One region of the Bacillus sp. 1A genome, then DNA from elsewhere that is predicted to be linked to it. Evidence: a T-box and tRNA genes for the amino acid it is inferred to sense, from the RefSeq annotation. Region 1 holds a T-box; the other regions hold tRNA genes.
What was found. The T-box of region 1 lies ahead of serS (serine--tRNA ligase). A T-box ahead of a tRNA ligase gene usually reads a tRNA of that ligase, here a tRNA-Ser.

Region 1 (5,182 bases):
TAACGAATAAAGATTTAAAGGGAATGCATCCTGAAGGAACAACAGCGGATGAAGAAAATAAAATGTCTGCAAAGGATGTTGCAACTTTAGCACAACATTTAATTAAAGATTATCCAAAAGTGTTAGATACAGCAAAAATCCCGAAAAAAGAATTCCGTCCAGAAAAAGAGAAGTTTGCAATGTCGAACTGGAACTGGATGTTAAAGGGCTTAGTGAAAGAATATGATGGCGTAGATGGCCTGAAAACAGGCTCGACTCCAGAAGCAGGGGATTGCTTCACTGGTACGGTTGAAAGAAACGGAATGCGTTTTATTTCTGTAGTTATTAAAACAAGTTCTCATACAGCACGTTTTGATGAAACAAAGAAGCTATATGATTATGGATTTGCTAACTTTGAAATGAAGCAAATGTATAAAAAAGATTCTTCAGTAAAAGGACAAGAAACAGTACGAGTAGAAAATGCTAAAGATAAAGATGTAGCAGTTCAAACAAAACAAGCTGTTTCACTTCCAGTGCCAAAAGGAAGTAAAGATGTTTATAAAACAGAATTAAAAGAAGCAAATAAGGGACAAGAAGCACCTATTAAAAAGGGAGCTGCACTTGGCCAAATGGTAATCACACCAAAAGATGCGAATGATCCTGGATTTTTATCTGGTAAGTCATTACAAATAGATCTTGTAACAACGTCTGCAGTAGAGGAAGCGAATTGGTTTACTCGCTCTATGCGCGGAATTGGTTCTTTCTTTAGTGGTATATGGAATAGTGCTGTTGATACAGTAAAAGGTTGGTTTTAAAAGCTCCTCATTGTAGGGGCTTTTTCTTATTCCTATTTTTCATACCGACTTTATGAAAAAGTAGTAGACAAGCATCTGATAGTTAGTGGTAGAATGTAAGAGTATTCTTAATTTTCGCCTTTAACGGGGAAAAGCAATTCACCTAGGGGGGTTTTTGTAACATGACAAATGTAACAGGGACAGAACGTGTAAAACGTGGAATGGCAGAAATGCAAAAAGGCGGCGTTATTATGGACGTAATTAACGCTGAACAAGCAAAAATTGCAGAAGAGGCAGGCGCAGTTGCTGTTATGGCATTAGAGCGTGTACCAGCAGATATTCGTGCAGCAGGTGGCGTTTCTCGTATGGCAGACCCAACAATCGTTGAAGAAGTTATGGGCGCTGTTTCAATTCCGGTTATGGCAAAATGCCGTATCGGTCATCTTGTAGAAGCACGTGTATTAGAATCATTAGGGGTAGACTATATCGATGAGAGTGAAGTATTAACTCCTGCTGATGAAGTATACCATTTAAATAAACGTGATTACACAGTTCCGTTTGTATGTGGTTGCCGTGATATCGGAGAAGCTGCGCGTCGTATTGCAGAAGGTGCGTCTATGCTTCGTACAAAAGGTGAACCAGGAACAGGAAACATTGTAGAGGCAGTGCGTCATATGCGCCAAGTCAATGCAGAAATCCGTCAAGTTGCAAGTCTACGTGAAGATGAGTTAATGACATATGCAAAAAACACTGGTGCTCCTTATGAAGTACTACTTGAAATTAAACGCCTTGGTCGTTTGCCGGTTGTAAACTTCGCAGCAGGTGGTGTAGCAACACCAGCAGATGCAGCGTTAATGATGCAACTTGGTGCGGATGGTGTATTCGTAGGATCTGGTATCTTCAAATCAGAAAATCCAGAGAAATTTGCACGCGCAATCGTTGAAGCGACGACTCATTATGAGGATTACGAACTAATTGCGAGCCTTTCTAAAGGATTAGGTAATGCAATGAAAGGTATCGAAATTTCAACGTTATTACCAGAACAACGCATGCAAGAGCGTGGATGGTAATTGAAGGAGAACTTTAAAATGGTGAAAATCGGTGTACTAGGTCTTCAAGGTGCAGTTCGTGAGCATATAAAATCAGTTGAAGCAAGTGGTGCAGAAGCTGTTGTTGTAAAGCGTGTAGAGCAACTTGAAGAGATTGATGGTCTTATTTTACCAGGCGGTGAAAGTACAACAATGCGCCGTCTTATTGATAAGTATGCTTTCATGGAACCACTTCGTACATTCGCGAAGTCTGGTAAACCAATGTTTGGTACATGTGCAGGTATGATTCTTCTTGCAAAAACACTTATTGGCTATGAAGAAGCACATATTGGTGCTATGGATATTACAGTAGAACGCAATGCGTTCGGACGCCAAAAAGATAGCTTTGAAGTCGCACTTTCAATTAAAGGTGTAGGAGAAGAATTTATTGGTGTATTTATCCGTGCTCCGTATGTTGTAAATGTAGCTGATGATGTTGAAGTACTTTCTACACATGGTGACCGAATGGTAGCAGTAAAACAAAATCAGTTTTTAGCTGCTTCATTCCATCCGGAATTAACGGATGATCATCGTGTCACAGCATACTTTGTAGAAATGGTAAAAGAAGCGAAAATGAAAAAAGTTGTATAAGTAACTTGCAACTTGTATAAGATTATAGTAAATTGATGGTAACAATTTTATAAAATAAGCGTGTTGATAGGAAGTAGTAACAAATGCCGTTTCTTATAGAGAGTCGATGGTTGGTGGAAATCGATAGAAACAGTTTGTGAATCCATCCTGGAATGGAATGTGGAATATCTTTATGATTAGTAAACATTCCCGGTGAAGAGCCGTTATTTCTACTTGAGAGGAAGGCGGTAATGCTTTCAACTAGGGTGGCAACGCGGGTTAACTCCCGTCCCTTTATATAGGGACGGGAGTTTTTTGTGTTTTATAAAATAAAAGGAGGAGTATATAATGCTTGATATTAAATTTTTACGCACAAATTTTGAAGAAGTAAAAGCGAAGTTACAGCATAGAGGCGAAGATTTAACTGATTTTGGTCGCTTTGAAGAGCTGGATACGAGAAGAAGAGAATTACTTGTTCAAACAGAGGAACTAAAAAGTAAACGTAACGAAGTATCTCAACAAATTTCTGTATTGAAGCGCGAAAAGAAAGATGCAGAAGCTCTAATTCTAGAAATGCGTGAAGTTGGAGAAAAAGTAAAAGATCTTGATAATGAACTTCGTACAGTTGAAGAAGATTTAGAAAGGTTAATGTTATCTATTCCGAATATTCCTCATGAATCTGCTCCAGTTGGTGAAACAGAAGATGATAATGTAGTAGCACGTACTTGGGGAGAAGTGAAAGAATTTGCTTATGAACCAAAACCACATTGGGATCTTGCTACAGATTTAGGAATTTTAGATTTTGAGCGTGCTGGGAAGGTAACAGGAAGCCGCTTCGTATTCTATAAAGGTGCTGGCGCGAGATTAGAGCGTGCTTTAATTAGTTTTATGCTTGATCTTCATACTGACGAGCATGGATACGAAGAAGTATTACCTCCGTATATGGTAAACCGTGCAAGTATGACAGGAACAGGACAACTTCCGAAATTTGAAGAAGATGCATTCCGTATTGAAAGTGAAGATTACTTCTTAATTCCAACAGCTGAAGTACCTGTAACGAACATGCACCGTGATGAAATCTTAAATAAAGAGCAACTGCCTATACGATATGCTGCATTTAGCTCTTGTTTCCGTTCTGAAGCAGGTTCAGCTGGCCGTGATACACGTGGCTTAATTCGTCAGCATCAGTTCAATAAAGTAGAGCTTGTAAAGTTCGTAAAACCAGAAGATTCTTATGAAGAGTTAGAAAAACTAACAAATGATGCAGAACGCGTGTTACAATTATTAGAGTTGCCATATCGCGTTATGAGCATGTGCACAGGCGATTTAGGATTTACAGCAGCGAAGAAATACGATATCGAAGTATGGATTCCAAGCTATGGCACATATCGTGAGATTTCTTCTTGTAGTAATTTTGAGGCTTTCCAAGCGAGACGTGCAAATATCCGTTTCCGTCGTGAGCCAAACGGAAAACCAGAACATGTTCATACATTAAATGGATCTGGTCTTGCAATTGGACGTACGGTGGCAGCTATTTTAGAGAACTACCAACAAGAAGATGGTACAATTATAATTCCAGAAGTTCTTCGCCCTTATATGGGAGGAAAAACAGTTATTAAGTAAATTTATAAACATTCATCGGTATGAGTGATTGGTAATTATGAGCGTTGTCAGTACTATAATGTAGGAGAGGAAAAGTAAAATTTTCCTTTCCTCATAATTTATTTTAGTAGGGTTGACTAACTGTTTTTCTTTTGATATTATATTTGATGTCAATATGGAGGTATACCCAAGTCTGGCTGAAGGGATCGGTCTTGAAAACCGACAGGCGGCGAGAGTCGCGCGGGGGTTCGAATCCCTCTACCTCCTCCAGATATAATTGACAACAGCGCATATAAGTGGAGATTGGAGAACTCGTTACCAACACGTAACGAGTTTTTATTTTAAAACCAATCATAAAGTATGGTGTAAGGCGATTTTGTCCTTATTACACACTCATATTCCGATGATTATCTTCATAGATATGAAAGGAGTCAACATGGATCTTATTATACAAACGTTTCCTTTAGATGGAAAAACTTTATATTATGTACAATGTCCTGTCTGTAAGAACAATAGAATTTTAAACAGTGGTGCAAATGTGTCACGCATTATAAGCGATGATACATTCCGTAAACTTTGTGGTTGCACTTGTGATGTAAAGCAAACTGCGACAAAAGTAGAGGCGCCAAAAAAAGTTGAAAAAGCAGCTGTAAAGAAAGAAGCAGCTCCAAAACGTACAGGTAAAGTATTAACAGCAGTGATTAACGGGAAAGAAATGACTGTTAAAGAGATTGCTGAAACATACGATATTAGTACAAGTACTGTTCGTCAGCGTATTAACGCTGGAAAACCTGAGAGTGAAATTATTGCTCCGACAAAAAAGAAGTAATTTAATAGAAAAACCCGTGCGTATGCACGGGTTTTTTATTTTACAAGTTTACGTGTTTGTTTTAAAAAATGGCCAATTTTTTTAATGATTGGTTCAATTGAATCACCATCTTTTAAAATATCGTATTCATTAATGTTTAATCGTAAAACAGGGCATGCATTAAAGTTATTAATCCAGTTTTCGTAACGGCCATGCATCTCTTTCCAATACTCAATTGGTGTTTGTTGTTCCATCGGACGTCCACGTTCTTGGATACGATCAACAATATCATCGAAAGAACCTTCTAAGTAAATTAATAAATCAGGATGAGGGAAGTAAGG
Region 2 (5,182 bases), 5.5 Mb from region 1:
TTAAGGAGAGGGGTTAGCGTAAGCGAAGCTCTGAACTGAAGCCCCAGTAAACGGCGGCCGTAACTATAACGGTCCTAAGGTAGCGAAATTCCTTGTCGGGTAAGTTCCGACCCGCACGAAAGGTGTAACGATTTGGGCACTGTCTCAACCAGAGACTCGGTGAAATTATAGTACCTGTGAAGATGCAGGTTACCCGCGACAGGACGGAAAGACCCCGTGGAGCTTTACTGTAGCCTGATATTGAATTTTGGTACAGTTTGTACAGGATAGGCGGGAGCCATTGAAACCGGAGCGCTAGCTTCGGTGGAGGCGCTGGTGGGATACCGCCCTGACTGTATTGAAATTCTAACCTACGGGTCTTATCGACCCGGGAGACAGTGTCAGGTGGGCAGTTTGACTGGGGCGGTCGCCTCCTAAAGTGTAACGGAGGCGCCCAAAGGTTCCCTCAGAATGGTTGGAAATCATTCGTAGAGTGCAAAGGCATAAGGGAGCTTGACTGCGAGACCTACAAGTCGAGCAGGGACGAAAGTCGGGCTTAGTGATCCGGTGGTTCCGCATGGAAGGGCCATCGCTCAACGGATAAAAGCTACCCCGGGGATAACAGGCTTATCTCCCCCAAGAGTCCACATCGACGGGGAGGTTTGGCACCTCGATGTCGGCTCATCGCATCCTGGGGCTGTAGTCGGTCCCAAGGGTTGGGCTGTTCGCCCATTAAAGCGGTACGCGAGCTGGGTTCAGAACGTCGTGAGACAGTTCGGTCCCTATCCGTCGTGGGCGTAGGAAATTTGAGAGGAGCTGTCCTTAGTACGAGAGGACCGGGATGGACGCACCGCTGGTGTACCAGTTGTTCTGCCAAGGGCATAGCTGGGTAGCTATGTGCGGAAGGGATAAGTGCTGAAAGCATCTAAGCATGAAGCCCCCCTCAAGATGAGATTTCCCATAGCGTAAGCTAGTAAGATCCCTGAAAGATGATCAGGTTGATAGGTTCGAGGTGGAAGCATGGTGACATGTGGAGCTGACGAATACTAATAGATCGAGGACTTAACCATATAATATGTAGCAATGTTATCTAGTTTTGAGAGAACATAAAAAAACTTGTTGACTTTTAAAGTAAATAAGTTATAATAATGATTGTCTCAAAAGAATAATGTCTGGTAATGATGGCAGAGAGGTCACACCCGTTCCCATACCGAACACGGAAGTTAAGCTCTCTAGCGCCGATGGTAGTTGGGACCTTGTCCCTGTGAGAGTAGGACGTTGCCAGGCAATATTATTCCGCAGTAGCTCAGCGGTAGAGCTATCGGCTGTTAACCGATCGGTCGTAGGTTCGATTCCTACCTGCGGAGCCATTGGAGAGCTGTCCGAGTTGGCCGAAGGAGCACGATTGGAAATCGTGTATACGTCACAAGCGTATCAAGGGTTCGAATCCCTTGCTCTCCGCCATAGGATTTATCATATTTGGCCCGTTGGTCAAGTGGTTAAGACACCGCCCTTTCACGGCGGTAACACGGGTTCGAATCCCGTACGGGTCACCACTTTTGGAGGATTAGCTCAGCTGGGAGAGCACCTGCCTTACAAGCAGGGGGTCGGCGGTTCGATCCCGTCATCCTCCACCATATAAATTATATGAATAGTATTATCGCGGGGTGGAGCAGCACGGTAGCTCGTCGGGCTCATAACCCGAAGGTCGCAGGTTCAAATCCTGTCCCCGCAACCAAATGGTCCCGTGGTGTAGTGGTTAACATGCCTGCCTGTCACGCAGGAGATCGCCGGTTCGACCCCGGTCGGGACCGCCATTTTAATAAGGCTCGGTAGCTCAGTCGGTAGAGCAGAGGACTGAAAATCCTCGTGTCGGCGGTTCGATTCCGTCCCGAGCCACCATTTATCTTAATAATATACGCCGGCTTAGCTCAATTGGTAGAGCAACTGACTTGTAATCAGTAGGTTGGGGGTTCAAGTCCTCTAGCCGGCACCATGTAAGTTTCGGAGGGGTAGCGAAGTGGCTAAACGCGGCGGACTGTAAATCCGCTCCTTCGGGTTCGGCAGTTCGAATCTGCCCCCCTCCACCATTTACATAGGGGCATAGTTTAAAGGTAGAACTGAGGTCTCCAAAACCTCCAGTGTGGGTTCGATTCCTACTGCCCCTGCCAAATATATTTACACAACATGGCGGTTGTGGCGAAGTGGTTAACGCACCGGATTGTGGCTCCGGCATTCGTGGGTTCGATTCCCATCAGTCGCCCCATTTTTATTTTTAAAATTACAAATAATCTAATTGATACTTACATATAATTAAGTAAGAATTCGATGGGCTATAGCCAAGCGGTAAGGCAACGGACTTTGACTCCGTCATGCGCTGGTTCGAATCCAGCTAGCCCAGCCATTTTTGCGGAAGTAGTTCAGTGGTAGAATACAACCTTGCCAAGGTTGGGGTCGCGGGTTCGAATCCCGTCTTCCGCTCCAATAAAATTTAACATGGCGGCATAGCCAAGTGGTAAGGCAGAGGTCTGCAAAACCTTTACCACCGGTTCAAATCCGGTTGCCGCCTTTCTTTTGTGCCGATGTGGCGGAATTGGCAGACGCGCACGACTCAAAATCGTGTTCCTTCGGGAGTGTCGGTTCGACCCCGACCATCGGTATCATGAACGGCGTAAAAAACTCTATACAATTAGTATAGAGTTTTTTTGTGTTTTCTTTTCATTACATGACAAAATAAGCACAAAAAGTGTACGGTGAGTAAACTGCGAAACATTAAAAGGATAAAAACAAACATTCATTTTTATCCTTTTAAGTGTGGTATTCTATAAAATTCCAGCAAAATATTGTATATACAATATTCCCTTCGAGCACTCTAGAGAGAATTTCTCCACCCCGGTGACATGAAGTTAAATCCGATAGCACCAGTAGATATTAGTACATTATCAACGGTTAAGTTTGTAATTTCTAAAAACCTCTTTTCAAACTCTTCTTTGTTGTACTTGTACATAGTTGAGTGGCACGCCCACATGTGCGTTGAAGTACTCAACCAATCTCCTAATTCCTTTAATTCAGGAAACGACTCAAATTGAATTGGTTCATCTAATTTCATGAATCTCACTTGATAGATAGTTGGGTTTAACTGCTCTCCTATTCCTTTCAGACCATGTGCTTTTTTCTCATGTGAATGTGTCATAATTCTCCTTCCATCTTTCTTCAAATTTTTTCCTGTTTTTATTATATAACGATAGAAAGTAGTTATAGGGAAATTATAGAAATATGTATCAGCGATATAAAAAGACTCTAACATTTCTGTTAGAGTCTTTTTTGTTAAATTATACTATGTGCTTCTAAAATTCGTAATAAATGTAGAAATTCATGTATAATATAACTTGTCGAAAGAACAAAATGATAGTAATTTATATTATGTCTGTAATATGAATCAAAAATGAACTTTTTATATTTCTTTTAAAAATGTGTTGAATACACATTATATTTCATATTAATATTTTTATGTAGATTTAAAACGGGAAAGAGAGTGGAAAGTATGGGTCGTAAATGGAATAATATTAAAGAAAAAAAAGCATCAAAAGATGCAAATACAAGCCGTATATACGCGAAATTTGGACGTGAGATTTATGTGGCAGCAAAACAAGGCGAGCCAGATCCAGAATCAAACCAAGCGCTTAGAGTTGTATTAGAACGTGCGAAAACATACAACGTGCCAAGAACAATTATTGATCGTGCAGTTGAAAAGGCAAAAGGCGGTTCAGAAGAAAATTATGACGAGCTTCGTTATGAAGGATTCGGACCAAACGGATCTATGGTAATTGTAGATACACTTACAAATAACGTAAACCGTACTGCAGCAGATGTACGAGCTGCATTTAGCAAAAACAGTGGTAACATGGGTGTAAACGGTTCTGTAGCTTACATGTTTGATGCGACAGCTGTTATCGGTCTTGAAGGTAAAACATCAGATGAAGTTCTTGAAATTTTAATGGAAGCAGATGTTGATGCACGTGACATTCTAGAAGAAGAAGATTCTGTTATCGTGTATGCTGAACCTGATCAATTCCATTCCGTACAATCTGCACTTAAAGATGCTGGTGTTGAAGAATTCACAGTTGCAGAATTAACAATGCTTGCACAAAGTGATGTAGAACTTCCTGAAGATGCTCAAGTACAATTTGAAAAAATGGTTGATGCATTAGAAGATTTAGAAGATGTGCAACAAGTTTACCACAACGTAGACTTAGGAGAATAATACGATAGAAGCCCCTATTCATTTAACGGATAGGGGCTTTTTTTCATGAAGTTAATTAAGAGGATGAATTAGTAAAGGTATTTTGTTTTAGATAGGGAATATGCTTATAGGGATATGTGAAATATTCATTATTGCTAGGAGGCTTAATATGGAACATAAAACACCAAAGCATATCGTTGCTGTAGCAGGTTATTTAACAAATGAAAAAGATGAAGTGTTATTAGCTAAAGTACATTGGCGATCGGATACGTGGGAGTTGCCAGGAGGACAGGTGGAAGAAGGAGAAGCGCTCGATCAAGCAATTTGTAGGGAAATAAATGTTTGAGGAAACGGGTTTAACTGTGAAGCCGGTTGGAGTTACAGGTGTTTACTATAATGCTTCTATGCATATTTGATCTGTTGTTTTTAAAGTCGCATATGTGAGCGGTGAAATAAAAATTCAACCTGAAGAAATACAAGAGGCTAAATTTGTTGCTTTAAATGAAGAGAACATAGATGAGTATATAACGCGTCCTCATATGAAATCCAGAACGCTTGATGCGATGAGAGCAACACATTGTATTCCGTACGAAACGTGGGAAGTGCAGCCATATAATTTAATAGGTAGATTGTAAAGAAAAGAGTAGCCGGTTTGAGATACAATCAAATCACTACTCTTTTTTGTATACTGTTTAAGAAAAAGGTCAAAATAATAATAGTGTTAGTGTTGATTTTTAGAACGTTTGTTCTGTATAATGTATGATATATTGTATACATTTAGATTACTAGATACTTACAAATATATATATTTGTAGATGATATAATGAAAATAGGGTGTTTTAATAGGGAAGTATAGGCTTAAGGTATACTCTGCTATTGGTTTAGCATAATCTATATTCAATATTTCAGATGAATAGTAGATAAAAAAAGACTGTGATACAATACTTTTTTATACCTTAC
Region 3 (5,182 bases), 5.2 Mb from region 1:
AAAGCAACCGCTTGTGTCAAAAGATCCCACGTTTCATATTCTAATGAAGTGTGAACAAACTCAGCTAGTCCTTGAGTTACCATAAAAGTATTTGCTTCTTCATACCAGCCAATCTCTTGGCATAAACGAAGAATACGTAATAAAGTTGGAATTTCATCTTTATGAAACTGTGGTAAATTTTTTGCTTTATCCATTCCATATACGATAAATGCCGCTAAATTTTCTTCTTTATAAAATTCTTTTTCTTTCCACACTAATATAGTTCTTTCTTTCCCTTCACCTTTCGGATGACAAGGTACAAGTAAAGAAAATAATTCAGCGAAATTATTTGGTTCTATATATGTATCTGTAACCAAATTCCAATTTGGATCGCGCTGTACAGCCCTCATATAATTCCCCTTCCCTTTTGTCTACATAGGAAATATTAATCCATTATTACATCATTAACAATGAATATTGTTATATTCGAAATCTATCATAATACTTATATCTATCAGTATATCATTTTTTCTCTTATTTAAAATTAAGAATGACAAATTTAAATAAACTGTTGAAATTACTAACTGTATACTTATTATATAATGGCTCAGATACATCATGCTAACATATTAGCTTAACCCTATATACTAGAATAATGTATCTGATGTTTATACGTAACTTATTCCACTAATTAAAGTCTCACTTCATTCCGTATGCTCTGATATTTCACTTAAAGCAAATCCCGCTTGATCATCTGCCGATTCTTTTATAGCTAAATCTCCTAGTGCTAACATCCCAACGAGTTGACCACTCTCAACTACTGGCAATCGTCTAATTTGATACTGTGCCATTAACTCTGTAGCCTTTTCAATAGGTTCATCTGGAGAAACTGAAACAATGTTTGTTGTCATTACATTTGTAATTTTATTAGATCCAGGATGTTTCTCAGCAATCCCACGAACAACTAAATCTCGGTCCGTAACAAGCCCAACAACTTGCTCATTTTCAACAACTGGAATCAATCCAATCGATTCTTCTTTCATCTTTACAGCAGCCTCATATACATTGTCTAGCGGTGTACAATGTACAACATCAGTACTCATAAAGTCTCTCACTCGTGTCATTTTTGTCTCCTCCTTTTTATACATACCATAGCTTTTCCTAAATCCCTTTATTTATTTCAGGAAAATCAGTTGATAAAGGAGGATTCCACAAAATAAAAAAGAGTCAGCATATTGCTGACTCTTTTTTTTATGACCCGTACGGGATTCGAACCCGTGTTACCGCCGTGAAAGGGCGGTGTCTTAACCACTTGACCAACGGGCCATGGCTCCGCAGGTAGGACTCGAACCTACGACCGATCGGTTAACAGCCGATAGCTCTACCACTGAGCTACTGCGGAATAATATATGGTGGGCCTAAATGGACTCGAACCATCGACCTCACGCTTATCAGGCGTGCGCTCTAACCAGCTGAGCTATAGGCCCATACACTTTTACAGGGGCAGTAGGAATCGAACCCACACTGGAGGTTTTGGAGACCTCAGTTCTACCTTTAAACTATGCCCCTAAAGGATGCCGACTAGAGGACTTGAACCCCCAACCTACTGATTACAAGTCAGTTGCTCTACCAATTGAGCTAAGTCGGCATAAAAAAATGGTGGCTCGGGACGGAATCGAACCGCCGACACGAGGATTTTCAGTCCTCTGCTCTACCGACTGAGCTACCGAGCCAACATAAATGGCGGTCCCGACCGGGGTCGAACCGGCGATCTCCTGCGTGACAGGCAGGCATGTTAACCACTACACCACGGGACCATTTGGTTGCGGGGACAGGATTTGAACCTGCGACCTTCGGGTTATGAGCCCGACGAGCTACCGTGCTGCTCCACCCCACGACAATATAATGTTTTTTAAAAAATGGAGGAGGTAGAGGGATTCGAACCCCCGCGCGACTCTCGCCGCCTGTCGGTTTTCAAGACCGATCCCTTCAGCCGAACTTGGGTATACCTCCATGAAGGAAAAAATAAAAATTTTATTATTATATGTATCTAAACCATTTAAAAAGAAAATGGAGGAGGTAGAGGGATTCGAACCCCCGCGCGATTCTCACCGCCTGTCGGTTTTCAAGACCGATCCCTTCAGCCGAACTTGGGTATACCTCCGAGACATATAATAAATAAAGTGGAGCCTAGCGGGATCGAACCGCTGACCTCCTGCGTGCAAGGCAGGCGCTCTCCCAGCTGAGCTAAGGCCCCATGTTTTTGGGAATATCGGGAAGACAGGATTTGAACCTGCGACCCCCTGGTCCCAAACCAGGTGCTCTACCAAGCTGAGCCACTTCCCGTTAATAAAAGCGCGCCCGAGAGGAGTCGAACCCCTAACCTCTTGATCCGTAGTCAAACGCTCTATCCAATTGAGCTACGGGCGCATATGGTGCCGAGGGCGGGGGTCGAACCCGCACGGTGGTCACCCACCGCAGGATTTTAAGTCCTGTGCGTCTGCCTGTTCCGCCACCCCGGCATGTCATATTGAAAATTGGAGCGGAAGACGGGATTCGAACCCGCGACCCCAACCTTGGCAAGGTTGTATTCTACCACTGAACTACTTCCGCAAGACATGTTTGAGTTATTTTATTAAAAGTGCGGGTGAAGGGAGTCGAACCCCCACGCCAAAGGCGCTAGATCCTAAGTCTAGTGCGTCTGCCAATTCCGCCACACCCGCATATTTTGTTAAAATGGTGAGCCATGAAGGATTCGAACCTTCGACCCTCTGATTAAAAGTCAGATGCTCTACCAACTGAGCTAATGGCTCTTAATGGCTGGGCTAGCTGGATTCGAACCAGCGCATGACGGAGTCAAAGTCCGTTGCCTTACCGCTTGGCTATAGCCCATTAATTAAGAATGGTGGAGGGGGGCAGATTCGAACTGCCGAACCCGAAGGAGCGGATTTACAGTCCGCCGCGTTTAGCCACTTCGCTACCCCTCCGACATATATGGTGGAGGATGACGGGATCGAACCGCCGACCCCCTGCTTGTAAGGCAGGTGCTCTCCCAGCTGAGCTAATCCTCCATTTTGCCTGGCAACGTCCTACTCTCACAGGGACAAGGTCCCAACTACCATCGGCGCTAGAGAGCTTAACTTCCGTGTTCGGTATGGGAACGGGTGTGACCTCTCTGCCATCATTACCAGACTATATTCATTTAAGACAAGAATCATTTTAACTTATTTAACTTTTAAAGTCAACAAGTTTTTTATATTCTTTCAAAACTAGATAACATTGCTTCATATTATATGGTTAAGTCCTCGATCTATTAGTATTCGTCAGCTCCACATGTCACCATGCTTCCACCTCGAACCTATCAACCTGATCATCTTTCAGGGATCTTACTAGCTTACGCTATGGGAAATCTCATCTTGAGGGGGGCTTCATGCTTAGATGCTTTCAGCACTTATCCCTTCCGCACATAGCTACCCAGCTATGCCCTTGGCAGAACAACTGGTACACCAGCGGTGCGTCCATCCCGGTCCTCTCGTACTAAGGACAGCTCCTCTCAAATTTCCTACGCCCACGACGGATAGGGACCGAACTGTCTCACGACGTTCTGAACCCAGCTCGCGTACCGCTTTAATGGGCGAACAGCCCAACCCTTGGGACCGACTACAGCCCCAGGATGCGATGAGCCGACATCGAGGTGCCAAACCTCCCCGTCGATGTGGACTCTTGGGGGAGATAAGCCTGTTATCCCCGGGGTAGCTTTTATCCGTTGAGCGATGGCCCTTCCATGCGGAACCACCGGATCACTAAGCCCGACTTTCGTCCCTGCTCGACTTGTAGGTCTCGCAGTCAAGCTCCCTTATGCCTTTGCACTCTACGAATGATTTCCAACCATTCTGAGGGAACCTTTGGGCGCCTCCGTTACACTTTAGGAGGCGACCGCCCCAGTCAAACTGCCCACCTGACACTGTCTCCCGGGTCGATAAGACCCGTAGGTTAGAATTTCAATACAGTCAGGGCGGTATCCCACCAGCGCCTCCACCGAAGCTAGCGCTCCGGTTTCAATGGCTCCCGCCTATCCTGTACAAACTGTACCAAAATTCAATATCAGGCTACAGTAAAGCTCCACGGGGTCTTTCCGTCCTGTCGCGGGTAACCTGCATCTTCACAGGTACTATAATTTCACCGAGTCTCTGGTTGAGACAGTGCCCAAATCGTTACACCTTTCGTGCGGGTCGGAACTTACCCGACAAGGAATTTCGCTACCTTAGGACCGTTATAGTTACGGCCGCCGTTTACTGGGGCTTCAGTTCAGAGCTTCGCTTACGCTAACCCCTCTCCTTAACCTTCCAGCACCGGGCAGGTGTCAGCCCCTATACTTCGCCTTACGGCTTCGCAGAGACCTGTGTTTTTGCTAAACAGTCGCTTGGGCCTATTCACTGCGGCTTTCCGTTAAGAAAGCACCCCTTCTCCCGAAGTTACGGGGTCATTTTGCCGAGTTCCTTAACCAGAGTTCTCTCGCACACCTTAGGATTCTCTCCTCGCCTACCTGTGTCGGTTTGCGGTACAGGCACCTTTTATCTCGCTAGAAGCTTTTCTTGGCAGCGGGGAATCAAAGACTTCGCTCCATAAGGAGCTTCCCCATCACAGCTCAGCCTTCATGATAAGCGGATTTGCCTACTTATCAGCCTAACTGCTTGGACGTGCACAACCAATCGCACGCTTCTTCTATCCTTCTGCGTCCCTCCATTGCTCAAACGATAAAGAGGTGGTACAGGAATATCAACCTGTTGTCCATCGCCTACGCCTGTCGGCCTCGGCTTAGGTCCTGACTAACCCTGAGCGGACGAGCCTTCCTCAGGAAACCTTAGGCATTCGGTGGACGGGATTCTCACCCGTCTTTCGCTACTCATACCGGCATTCTCACTTCTAAGCGCTCCACCAGTCCTTCCGGTCTGACTTCACTGCACTTAGAACGCTCCCCTACCACTGATACCATTGGTATCAATTCGCAGCTTCGGTGGTGTATTTAGCCCCGGTACATTTTCGGCGCAGAGTCACTCGACTAGTGAGCTATTACGCACTCTTTAAATGGTGGCTGCTTCTAAGCCAACATCCTAGTTGTCTAAGCAACTCCACATCCTTTTCCACTTAATACACACTTTGGGACCTTAGCTGGCGATCTGGGCTGTTTCCCTCTTGACTA

Region 2: it encodes a tRNA-Ser, which carries the amino acid that the T-box ahead of serS (serine--tRNA ligase) is inferred to sense. The anticodon was not compared.
Region 3: it encodes a tRNA-Ser, which carries the amino acid that the T-box ahead of serS (serine--tRNA ligase) is inferred to sense. The anticodon was not compared.

What each region holds. Positions count from the first base shown of each region.
Region 1 covers NZ_JBQYLZ010000001.1:582,017-587,198, reverse strand. The annotation lists gene dacA (D-alanyl-D-alanine carboxypeptidase DacA) at 1-794, shown strand, start outside; gene pdxS (pyridoxal 5'-phosphate synthase lyase subunit PdxS) at 956-1,843, shown strand; gene pdxT (pyridoxal 5'-phosphate synthase glutaminase subunit PdxT) at 1,862-2,452, shown strand; T-box leader at 2,507-2,728, shown strand; gene serS (serine--tRNA ligase) at 2,780-4,054, shown strand; tRNA gene ACUN0F_RS03240 (tRNA-Ser) at 4,211-4,303, shown strand; gene ACUN0F_RS03235 (DUF3797 domain-containing protein) at 4,470-4,862, shown strand; gene ACUN0F_RS03230 (deoxynucleoside kinase) at 4,898-5,182, opposite strand, start outside.
Region 2 covers NZ_JBQYLZ010000001.1:6,044,813-6,049,994, reverse strand. The annotation lists rRNA gene ACUN0F_RS31005 (23S ribosomal RNA) at 1-1,049, shown strand, start outside; rRNA gene rrf (5S ribosomal RNA) at 1,151-1,266, shown strand; tRNA gene ACUN0F_RS30995 (tRNA-Asn) at 1,275-1,349, shown strand; tRNA gene ACUN0F_RS30990 (tRNA-Ser) at 1,352-1,443, shown strand; tRNA gene ACUN0F_RS30985 (tRNA-Glu) at 1,461-1,535, shown strand; tRNA gene ACUN0F_RS30980 (tRNA-Val) at 1,541-1,616, shown strand; tRNA gene ACUN0F_RS30975 (tRNA-Met) at 1,641-1,717, shown strand; tRNA gene ACUN0F_RS30970 (tRNA-Asp) at 1,721-1,796, shown strand; tRNA gene ACUN0F_RS30965 (tRNA-Phe) at 1,806-1,881, shown strand; tRNA gene ACUN0F_RS30960 (tRNA-Thr) at 1,900-1,975, shown strand; tRNA gene ACUN0F_RS30955 (tRNA-Tyr) at 1,986-2,069, shown strand; tRNA gene ACUN0F_RS30950 (tRNA-Trp) at 2,077-2,150, shown strand; tRNA gene ACUN0F_RS30945 (tRNA-His) at 2,170-2,245, shown strand; tRNA gene ACUN0F_RS30940 (tRNA-Gln) at 2,309-2,383, shown strand; tRNA gene ACUN0F_RS30935 (tRNA-Gly) at 2,389-2,463, shown strand; tRNA gene ACUN0F_RS30930 (tRNA-Cys) at 2,478-2,548, shown strand; tRNA gene ACUN0F_RS30925 (tRNA-Leu) at 2,558-2,639, shown strand; gene ACUN0F_RS30920 (DUF3884 family protein) at 2,852-3,172, opposite strand; gene ACUN0F_RS30915 (YebC/PmpR family DNA-binding transcriptional regulator) at 3,524-4,243, shown strand; partial or broken gene ACUN0F_RS30910 (NUDIX hydrolase) at 4,392-4,857, shown strand.
Region 3 covers NZ_JBQYLZ010000001.1:5,831,063-5,836,244, forward strand. The annotation lists gene ACUN0F_RS29885 (DUF3965 domain-containing protein) at 1-389, opposite strand, end outside; gene ACUN0F_RS29890 (CBS domain-containing protein) at 684-1,103, opposite strand; tRNA gene ACUN0F_RS29895 (tRNA-Glu) at 1,234-1,305, opposite strand; tRNA gene ACUN0F_RS29900 (tRNA-Asn) at 1,307-1,381, opposite strand; tRNA gene ACUN0F_RS29905 (tRNA-Ile) at 1,390-1,466, opposite strand; tRNA gene ACUN0F_RS29910 (tRNA-Trp) at 1,478-1,548, opposite strand; tRNA gene ACUN0F_RS29915 (tRNA-Thr) at 1,555-1,627, opposite strand; tRNA gene ACUN0F_RS29920 (tRNA-Phe) at 1,637-1,712, opposite strand; tRNA gene ACUN0F_RS29925 (tRNA-Asp) at 1,721-1,796, opposite strand; tRNA gene ACUN0F_RS29930 (tRNA-Met) at 1,800-1,876, opposite strand; tRNA gene ACUN0F_RS29935 (tRNA-Ser) at 1,900-1,992, opposite strand; tRNA gene ACUN0F_RS29940 (tRNA-Ser) at 2,051-2,143, opposite strand; tRNA gene ACUN0F_RS29945 (tRNA-Ala) at 2,164-2,236, opposite strand; tRNA gene ACUN0F_RS29950 (tRNA-Pro) at 2,252-2,325, opposite strand; tRNA gene ACUN0F_RS29955 (tRNA-Arg) at 2,336-2,409, opposite strand; tRNA gene ACUN0F_RS29960 (tRNA-Leu) at 2,413-2,501, opposite strand; tRNA gene ACUN0F_RS29965 (tRNA-Gly) at 2,518-2,592, opposite strand; tRNA gene ACUN0F_RS29970 (tRNA-Leu) at 2,622-2,702, opposite strand; tRNA gene ACUN0F_RS29975 (tRNA-Lys) at 2,717-2,792, opposite strand; tRNA gene ACUN0F_RS29980 (tRNA-Gln) at 2,797-2,871, opposite strand; tRNA gene ACUN0F_RS29985 (tRNA-Tyr) at 2,883-2,966, opposite strand; tRNA gene ACUN0F_RS29990 (tRNA-Val) at 2,975-3,050, opposite strand; rRNA gene rrf (5S ribosomal RNA) at 3,056-3,171, opposite strand; rRNA gene ACUN0F_RS30000 (23S ribosomal RNA) at 3,273-5,182, opposite strand, start outside.